Blastochloris tepida: one gene and its partners. The protein of the gene in region 1 binds, or shares a complex with, the protein of each later gene. Links are inferred from orthologs where the notes say so. Each region holds a gene or a part of one and is shown in the gene's direction. Other genes may lie near its edges.

Region 1 (3,151 bases):
GATGAGCTCGATCCTGCACCGCATCACCGGTGCCGCGCTCTATCTCGGCACGCTGCTGCTGGTGGCCTGGCTGGTCGCCGCCGCCACCTCGCCGGCCTGGTTCGATCTCGTCAACTGGGCGTTCGGCACCTGGGCCGGCCAGGTCGTGCTGATCGGCTACACCTGGGCGCTGTTCCAGCACATGGCCGGCGGCATCCGCCACTTCATCTGGGATTTCGGCCGGGGCTTCGGCCCGGTGGCGCGCGAAGTGCTCACCCAGGCCTCGTTCGTCTTCTCCGGTGCCCTGACCGCCGCCGTCTGGGCGGCCGCCTATTTCCTGCGCTGAGGCCACCATGTCCGGATCCAACTCCTCGATTCGCACGCCGATGGCGCGGGCCCGCGGCCTCGGCTCGGCCAAGCGCGGCACCGAGCATTTCTGGGCCGAGCGCGTCACCGGCGTGGCGCTGATCCCGCTCACCTTCGTCCTGGCCTTCGCGCTGGCGTTCCTGGCCGGCAAGGACCACGCGACCGTGGTGCAGTGGATCGCCAACCCGCTTCTCGCCATTCCGCTGGTGCTGGTGATCGCCACCGGCGTCCATCACATGAAGATCGGCATGCAGGTGATCCTCGAGGACTACGTCCACTCCGAGCCGATCAAGTTCGCCGCGCTGATGCTGAACACCTTCTTCAGCTATGCGGTCGGCGCCACCGGCGCGTTCGCCGTTCTCAAGATCGCTTTCGGGGGCTGAGCGCCATGTCGACCAACGGTTCTTCCAACGGCGCCGCGGCGCCGGCGTTCACCGGCGCGGCCTATCCGGTGATCGAGCACGCCTATGACGTGGTGGTGGTCGGCGCCGGCGGCGCGGGCCTGCGCGCGGTGGTCGGCTGCTCGGAGGCCGGCCTGCGCACCGCCTGCGTCACCAAGGTGTTCCCGACCCGCTCGCACACCGTTGCGGCGCAGGGCGGCGTCGCCGCCTCGCTCGGCAATATGGGCGAGGACGACTGGCGCTGGCACATGTACGACACCGTCAAGGGCTCCGACTGGCTCGGCGACCAGGACGCGATCGAGTACATGGTGCGGAACGCCCCGGCCGCCGTCTACGAGCTGGAGCACTGGGGCGTGCCGTTCTCGCGCACCGAGGACGGCAAGATCTACCAGCGCCCGTTCGGCGGCATGACCACGCATTTCGGCAAGGGCATCGCGCAACGCACCTGCGCCGCCGCCGACCGCACCGGCCACGCCATGCTGCACACCATGTACGGCGCGGCGCTGAAGCACCGGGCCGAGTTCTTCGTCGAGTATTTCGCGCTCGACCTGATCATGGACGGCGGCGCCTGCCGCGGCGTGATCGCGCTCAAGCTCGACGACGGCACGCTGCACGCCTTCCGCGCCCACAAGACGGTGCTGGCGACCGGCGGCTACGGCCGCGCCTATTTCTCGGCCACCAGCGCCCACACCTGCACCGGCGACGGCAACGCCATGGTGCTGCGCGCCGGCCTGCCGCTGCAGGACATGGAGTTCGTGCAGTTCCACCCGACCGGCATCTACGGCTCGGGCTGCCTGATCACCGAGGGCTCGCGCGGCGAGGGCGGCTACCTCGTCAATTCCGAGGGCGAGCGCTTCATGGAGCGCTACGCGCCCTCCGCCAAGGATCTGGCCTCGCGCGACGTGGTGTCGCGCTCGATGACCATCGAGATCCGCGAGGGCCGCGGCGTCGGCAAGAACAAGGACCACATCTTCCTGCACCTCGACCATCTCGATCCGGCGGTGCTGGCCGAGCGCCTGCCCGGCATCTCGGAGAGCGCCAAGATCTTCGCCGGCGTCGACGTCACGCGCGAGCCGATCCCGGTGATCCCGACCGTCCACTACAATATGGGCGGCATCCCGACCAATTATCACGGCGAGGTGCTGACCAAGACCGACGGCAACCCCGACCATGTGGTGCCGGGCCTGTTCGCCATCGGCGAGGCCGCCTGCGTGTCGGTGCACGGCGCCAACCGGCTGGGCTCCAACTCGCTGATCGACCTCGTGGTGTTCGGCCGCGCCGCCGGGGCGCGCTGCGCCGAGACCACCGATCGCGGCGCCCGCCACGCGCCGCTGCCCAAGGACGCCTATGAGCCGGCGCTGGCCCGGCTCGACCGCCTGCGCCACGCCACCGGCGCGACGCCGACCGCCACGCTGCGTCTCGAGATGCAGAAGGTGATGCAGTCGAACTGCGCGGTGTTCCGCACCGGCGAGGTGCTGGAAGAGGGCAAGACGCTGATCCATCAGGTCTGGCAGGCCGCCGACGACATCCGGGTCTCCGACCGCTCGCTGATCTGGAACTCCGACCTCGTCGAGACGCTGGAGTTCGACAACCTCATCGCCCAGGCGACGGTGACGATGGAGGCTGCGGCAAACCGCACCGAATCGCGCGGCGCCCACGCCCGCGAGGATCATCCCGACCGCGACGACGCCAACTGGATGAAGCACACGCTGCTGTGGGCCGACCCGGTCAAGAAGTCGGTGACCATCGACTACCGGCCGGTGCACACCTACACGCTGTCCACCGACATCGAATACATCGAACCGAAAAAGCGCGTCTACTGACGCGCGGCCGCCGTCCGCAACGACTTCAAGACGAGGGACCGATGGTCCAGTTCACGCTGCCGAAGAACTCCAAGGTCACGAATGGCAAGGTGTGGCCGCACCCGCACGGTGCGGTCAACGTCACCGAGCTGCACGTCTATCGCTGGAATCCCGAGGACGGCCAGAACCCGCGCATCGACACCTATTTCGTCGATCGCGACGACTGCGGGCCGATGGTTCTCGACGCGCTGATCTGGATCAAGAACAAGATCGATCCGACGCTGACCTTCCGCCGCTCGTGCCGCGAAGGCATCTGCGGCTCCTGCGCGATGAACATCGACGGCACCAACACGCTCGCCTGCACCAAGGGCATGGACGAGGTGAAGGGGGTCATCAAGATCTATCCGCTGCCGCACATGCCGGTGGTGAAGGATCTGGTGCCCGACCTCACCGGCATCTACGCCCAGCACGCGGCGATCGAGCCGTGGCTGAAGACGGTGACGCCGGCGCCCGAGAAGGAATGGATCCAGACGCACGAGGACCGCGCCAAGCTCGACGGGCTCTATGAGTGCATCCTGTGCTTCTGCTGCTCCACCTCGTGCC
Region 2 (3,146 bases), 670 kb from region 1 along the record:
ATCCGGCGGCGACGGCGCGCCGCAGATCAAGTCGGCGCCGGTGACCATCACCAAATCGCGGCCGGGCTCGCGCGTCTATGGCGGCGCCGGAGCCAAGGCCGAACTGACGTGAGGTGGTCCATATGACCGACACCCGCACCATTCGCATCGAAGCGCTGCGCTTCAATCCCGAAACCGATTCCGCGCCGCGCCTGCAGCGCTACGACGTGCCGTTCACGCCCGACATGTCGGTGCTGCAGGGGCTGCAATACATCAAGGACCATCTCGACGGCTCGCTCACCTTCCGCTGGTCGTGCCGCATGGCGGTGTGCGGCTCGTGCGGCATGATGATCAATGGCCGTCCGCATCTGTCGTGCGAGACGTTTCTGCGCGACCTCTATCCCGGCCCGGTGCGGGTGGAGCCGCTCGACCATTTCCCGGTCCAGCGCGATCTCGCCATCGATCAGGCGGGCTTTCTCGACAAGCTGGCGGCGATCAAGCCCTATATCGTATCGGCGAAAGACAAGCCGCTCAGCGAGGGGCCGAGCCGCCAGACCCCGGCGCAGCTCGACGCCTATTACCAGTACTCGCAGTGCATCAACTGCCTTCTGTGCTACGCCGCCTGCCCGCAATTCGGCCTGAACCCGGACTTCATCGGCCCGGCGGCGCTGTCGCTCCTGCACCGCTACAATCTCGATTCGCGCGACATCGGCTGGTCGGTGCGCGCCGACGTGGCCAATGCCGAGGTCGGGGTGTGGGAGTGCACGGTCGTCGGCTACTGCTCCGAGGTCTGCCCCAAGGGGGTTGACCCCATGCATGCCGTCAATGAGAACAAGGTCAATTCGGCGCTCGATTATCTCGGCGTGAAGCGCCTGCTGGGAGGCCGGTGATGACCGAGGTGAGAACCTACCGCCGCCCCATGCCGGCGGACTGGTGGACCAGGAACCCGTCCTACGTCGTCTACATGCTCCGCGAAGCCTCGGCGGTGTTCTTCTTCGTCTACGCACTGGTGCTGCTGTGGGGGCTCTACACCCTGACGCAGAGCGAAGCCGCCTATGACGGCTGGCGGGCGCTGCTCGCGACCCCGGCGATGATCGCCTTCCACGCGGTGGCGGCGGCGTTCGCGCTGCTGCACACCGTCACCTGGTTCATGGTGCTGCCCAAGACCGCGCCGACGCTGCGCCTCGGCGGCCGGATCGTGCCGGTTGCCGCGGTGGTGGTGGTTGGCGTCGGTGCATCGGCGGCGATCTCGCTGTTCGTCTATGCCTGGGTCGCCGGGCTTCTGCCGCCCGGCCTCGCCGAGGCCGTCCGCAATCTGGTTCCGCCGGGAGGCGCGTCATGAAGCTGAAGCGCTCGCAGGAACCGATCTTCTGGCTGCTGTTCGGCGGCGGCGGCACGCTGGCGGCGCTGGTCGGCGTGGTGCTGATCGTCATCACCGGCATTCTGGTGCCGACCGGCACGCTTCCGCCCGACACCATGAGCTACGCGGCGATGCACGCCTTCGCCGCCACCCTGTTCGGCAAGGTGGCGATCTTCCTGGTGATCTCGCTGCTGCTGTGGCACGGCGTGCACCGCATGGCGGCCACCGCCCACCATGTCGGCCTCGCCAGCGCCCACACCGCGCAGATCGTGCTGCGCGGCTTCGCGGCGCTCGCCACGGCGGCCTGCGCCTATCTGCTGACCGGGCTGTGACACCAACGGCAGCGAAAGCTGGCCGTTGGGACGATACGGTTTCCGGCCGACGGGCGGTCTCTCATCGCGGGATCATGACCCGGTCGCCCGGAAATCGCAGCGGCGGGCGGCGTCGCGCCGCCAGATTGCAACGACTCCCATTATTCGCGCTGTCATAAACGGTTCTTTATCCGCCTGCCGCTAAGCTGGTCCCCAGGTGCGACCCGGTGCGACTGCATCGGATCGGGCTAGAAGCTCTTGAGTTGTCGCATTCTCCTTCGCAAAGCCGCTTCCCACCTTTGCGCAGAATGCTCTGGCTGAATTGCGGTACCGGACAGCATGACGATGGCGGCAATTGCCCGTGAGTCCCTCATCATCGACCTCGAGGACGCGATCATCCGCGGCTCCGCCGGCCGGCGCATCGAGGTGCTGCGACAGATCACCGATCTGTTCTTCGCCGGTGCGGAAGTCTATGACGACGAACAGATCGCGCTGTTCGACGACGTGATCGGCCGGCTGGCCAACGCCATCGAGACGGAGGCGCGCATCGAGCTTGCCTCCCGGCTGGCGCCGGCCGAGAACGCGCCGCCGCGCGTCATCCGCCAGCTTGCGCGCGACGACCTCATCGATGTCGCGGGCCCCGTCCTGTCCCAGTCGCCGCGGCTCACCGACGACGACCTGATCGACATTGCCCGCACCAAGAGCCAGCCGCACCTGCTCGCCATCTCGGAGCGCGAGACCATCTCGCCGCCGGTGACCGACGTGCTGGTGGCGCGCGGCAACCGCGAGGTCATGCACACGGTGGCGGCCAATTCCGGCGCGCGCTTCACCGACAAGGGCCTGTCCTGTCTGGTCGACCGCTCCGATGGCGACGAGTCGCTGCAGATGGCGATCGGCCGGCGCCGCGACCTGCCGCCCCAACTGTTCCGGGCGCTGATCGCCAAGGCCACCCAGGCGGTGCAGAAGCGCCTTCTCGCGATCGCCAATCCGCTCGATGCGCGCGAGGTGCAGCGCGTCCTGGCCTCGGTGGCCGATCGCATCGGCGAAGCGGTGGCGCCGGCCAAGCGCGACTTCACCGCCGCCAAGCGCAATGTCGAGACGCTGGTCTCGCGCAGCGCGCTGAACGAGATCGCGCTGCACAACTTCGCCCGCAATGGCCGGTTCGAGGAGACGCTGGTGGCGCTCGCCGAACTAACCGGCGTGCCCCTGGAGGTCGCCGAGCGGCTGCTGCTCGGCAGCCAGCCGGACCCGGTGCTGATCCTCGGCAAGGCGGCGGGGTTCACCTGGCAGACCGTGCGCGCCATCATCCTGGTGCGGCCGGGGGCGCAGGAGATGCCCCAGGCCGCCCTCGAAAAGGCGCTGTCGCATTTCGAGTGCCTGTCGGTGCAGACTGCGCAGCGGGTGGTGCGCTTCTGGCGGGTCCGCCGCAACACGCTCACCGCGACGGCGGGCTGATACTTCGGGCCTTCGACTTTGATCGAACCTCGTCATGGCCG
Region 3 (3,112 bases), 670 kb from region 1 along the record:
GCCAGCGTCGGCATCCACGGCGCCAACCGGCTGGGCTCGAACTCGCTGGCCGAGATCGTGGTGTTCGGCAAGGTGGCTGGCGAGCGCGCCGCGCAATATGTGCGCTCCGCCCGCCCGGTCAGCCCCGAGCGCACCGCGCGTCTGGCGGAGGCCTCGGCAACGCGTGTCCTGCGCCTGCTCGGCAATGAGCGGGGCGAGCGCCTCGCCGAGATCCGCGATGCGATGATGGATGCCATGGAGGAGGGCGTCGGCCTCTACCGCACCGAAGCCGGGCTCAAGGCGGCATGCCGCACGCTGGCCGATTTGCGCGCGCGCTATCGCCGCGGCATCCGGCTCGACGACAGAAACCGTGCCTTCAACACCGAGTGGCTCGCCGCCATCGAGCTTGGCAGCATGCTGGAGGTCGCCGAGGCGATGGCCCATGCCGCGCTGTGGCGCCGCGAGTCGCGCGGCGCCCATCAGCGGCTCGATGCCACGGCGCGCGACGACCGGCGCTTCCTCGTGCACTCCATCGCCCGATCCGGCGGCGACGGCGCGCCGCAGATCAAGTCGGCGCCGGTGACCATCACCAAATCGCGGCCGGGCTCGCGCGTCTATGGCGGCGCCGGAGCCAAGGCCGAACTGACGTGAGGTGGTCCATATGACCGACACCCGCACCATTCGCATCGAAGCGCTGCGCTTCAATCCCGAAACCGATTCCGCGCCGCGCCTGCAGCGCTACGACGTGCCGTTCACGCCCGACATGTCGGTGCTGCAGGGGCTGCAATACATCAAGGACCATCTCGACGGCTCGCTCACCTTCCGCTGGTCGTGCCGCATGGCGGTGTGCGGCTCGTGCGGCATGATGATCAATGGCCGTCCGCATCTGTCGTGCGAGACGTTTCTGCGCGACCTCTATCCCGGCCCGGTGCGGGTGGAGCCGCTCGACCATTTCCCGGTCCAGCGCGATCTCGCCATCGATCAGGCGGGCTTTCTCGACAAGCTGGCGGCGATCAAGCCCTATATCGTATCGGCGAAAGACAAGCCGCTCAGCGAGGGGCCGAGCCGCCAGACCCCGGCGCAGCTCGACGCCTATTACCAGTACTCGCAGTGCATCAACTGCCTTCTGTGCTACGCCGCCTGCCCGCAATTCGGCCTGAACCCGGACTTCATCGGCCCGGCGGCGCTGTCGCTCCTGCACCGCTACAATCTCGATTCGCGCGACATCGGCTGGTCGGTGCGCGCCGACGTGGCCAATGCCGAGGTCGGGGTGTGGGAGTGCACGGTCGTCGGCTACTGCTCCGAGGTCTGCCCCAAGGGGGTTGACCCCATGCATGCCGTCAATGAGAACAAGGTCAATTCGGCGCTCGATTATCTCGGCGTGAAGCGCCTGCTGGGAGGCCGGTGATGACCGAGGTGAGAACCTACCGCCGCCCCATGCCGGCGGACTGGTGGACCAGGAACCCGTCCTACGTCGTCTACATGCTCCGCGAAGCCTCGGCGGTGTTCTTCTTCGTCTACGCACTGGTGCTGCTGTGGGGGCTCTACACCCTGACGCAGAGCGAAGCCGCCTATGACGGCTGGCGGGCGCTGCTCGCGACCCCGGCGATGATCGCCTTCCACGCGGTGGCGGCGGCGTTCGCGCTGCTGCACACCGTCACCTGGTTCATGGTGCTGCCCAAGACCGCGCCGACGCTGCGCCTCGGCGGCCGGATCGTGCCGGTTGCCGCGGTGGTGGTGGTTGGCGTCGGTGCATCGGCGGCGATCTCGCTGTTCGTCTATGCCTGGGTCGCCGGGCTTCTGCCGCCCGGCCTCGCCGAGGCCGTCCGCAATCTGGTTCCGCCGGGAGGCGCGTCATGAAGCTGAAGCGCTCGCAGGAACCGATCTTCTGGCTGCTGTTCGGCGGCGGCGGCACGCTGGCGGCGCTGGTCGGCGTGGTGCTGATCGTCATCACCGGCATTCTGGTGCCGACCGGCACGCTTCCGCCCGACACCATGAGCTACGCGGCGATGCACGCCTTCGCCGCCACCCTGTTCGGCAAGGTGGCGATCTTCCTGGTGATCTCGCTGCTGCTGTGGCACGGCGTGCACCGCATGGCGGCCACCGCCCACCATGTCGGCCTCGCCAGCGCCCACACCGCGCAGATCGTGCTGCGCGGCTTCGCGGCGCTCGCCACGGCGGCCTGCGCCTATCTGCTGACCGGGCTGTGACACCAACGGCAGCGAAAGCTGGCCGTTGGGACGATACGGTTTCCGGCCGACGGGCGGTCTCTCATCGCGGGATCATGACCCGGTCGCCCGGAAATCGCAGCGGCGGGCGGCGTCGCGCCGCCAGATTGCAACGACTCCCATTATTCGCGCTGTCATAAACGGTTCTTTATCCGCCTGCCGCTAAGCTGGTCCCCAGGTGCGACCCGGTGCGACTGCATCGGATCGGGCTAGAAGCTCTTGAGTTGTCGCATTCTCCTTCGCAAAGCCGCTTCCCACCTTTGCGCAGAATGCTCTGGCTGAATTGCGGTACCGGACAGCATGACGATGGCGGCAATTGCCCGTGAGTCCCTCATCATCGACCTCGAGGACGCGATCATCCGCGGCTCCGCCGGCCGGCGCATCGAGGTGCTGCGACAGATCACCGATCTGTTCTTCGCCGGTGCGGAAGTCTATGACGACGAACAGATCGCGCTGTTCGACGACGTGATCGGCCGGCTGGCCAACGCCATCGAGACGGAGGCGCGCATCGAGCTTGCCTCCCGGCTGGCGCCGGCCGAGAACGCGCCGCCGCGCGTCATCCGCCAGCTTGCGCGCGACGACCTCATCGATGTCGCGGGCCCCGTCCTGTCCCAGTCGCCGCGGCTCACCGACGACGACCTGATCGACATTGCCCGCACCAAGAGCCAGCCGCACCTGCTCGCCATCTCGGAGCGCGAGACCATCTCGCCGCCGGTGACCGACGTGCTGGTGGCGCGCGGCAACCGCGAGGTCATGCACACGGTGGCGGCCAATTCCGGCGCGCGCTTCACCGACAAGGGCCTGTCCTGTCTGGTCGACCGCTCCGATGGCGACGAGTCGCTGCAGATGGCGATCGGCCGGCGCCGCGACCTGCCGCCCCAACTGTTCCGGGCGCTGATCGCCAA

The links.
Region 2: sdhA (region 1) and frdD share a complex: the UniProt entries of both Escherichia coli proteins name them as parts of the enzyme complex. The link is inferred for Blastochloris tepida from one-to-one orthologs.
Region 3: sdhA (region 1) and BLTE_RS12390 share a complex: the UniProt entries of both Escherichia coli proteins name them as parts of the enzyme complex. The link is inferred for Blastochloris tepida from one-to-one orthologs.

Annotation. Positions count from the first base shown.
Region 1 is NZ_AP018907.1:3,386,547-3,389,697, forward strand. The notes cover bases 153-3,151. They hold sdhA (succinate dehydrogenase flavoprotein subunit), read left to right. Parts: upstream 153-733; coding sequence 734-2,569; downstream 2,570-3,151. Other genes in these bases: sdhC (succinate dehydrogenase, cytochrome b556 subunit), read left to right, coding at 153-325; sdhD (succinate dehydrogenase, hydrophobic membrane anchor protein), read left to right, coding at 333-728; BLTE_RS15375 (succinate dehydrogenase iron-sulfur subunit), read left to right, coding at 2,611-3,151. In the rest of the region: more of sdhC, read left to right, coding at 1-152. UniProt on the Escherichia coli protein: Two distinct, membrane-bound, FAD-containing enzymes are responsible for the catalysis of fumarate and succinate interconversion; the fumarate reductase is used in anaerobic growth, and the succinate dehydrogenase is used in aerobic growth.
Region 2 is NZ_AP018907.1:2,719,187-2,722,332, reverse strand. The notes cover bases 1-2,994. They hold frdD (fumarate reductase subunit FrdD), read left to right. Parts: upstream 1-1,317; coding sequence 1,318-1,671; downstream 1,672-2,994. Other genes in these bases: BLTE_RS12380 (DUF2336 domain-containing protein), read left to right, coding at 1,996-2,994; BLTE_RS12390 (succinate dehydrogenase/fumarate reductase transmembrane subunit), read left to right, coding at 869-1,321; BLTE_RS12395 (succinate dehydrogenase/fumarate reductase iron-sulfur subunit), read left to right, coding at 123-869; frdA (fumarate reductase (quinol) flavoprotein subunit), read left to right, coding at 1-112. In the rest of the region: more of BLTE_RS12380, read left to right, coding at 2,995-3,105. UniProt on the Escherichia coli protein: Two distinct, membrane-bound, FAD-containing enzymes are responsible for the catalysis of fumarate and succinate interconversion; fumarate reductase is used in anaerobic growth, and succinate dehydrogenase is used in aerobic growth.
Region 3 is NZ_AP018907.1:2,719,739-2,722,850, reverse strand. What follows is about bases 153-3,112. They hold BLTE_RS12390 (succinate dehydrogenase/fumarate reductase transmembrane subunit), read left to right. Parts: upstream 153-1,386; coding sequence 1,387-1,839; downstream 1,840-3,112. Other genes in these bases: BLTE_RS12380 (DUF2336 domain-containing protein), read left to right, coding at 2,514-3,112; frdD (fumarate reductase subunit FrdD), read left to right, coding at 1,836-2,189; BLTE_RS12395 (succinate dehydrogenase/fumarate reductase iron-sulfur subunit), read left to right, coding at 641-1,387; frdA (fumarate reductase (quinol) flavoprotein subunit), read left to right, coding at 153-630. Outside these bases: more of frdA, read left to right, coding at 1-152. UniProt on the Escherichia coli protein: Two distinct, membrane-bound, FAD-containing enzymes are responsible for the catalysis of fumarate and succinate interconversion; fumarate reductase is used in anaerobic growth, and succinate dehydrogenase is used in aerobic growth.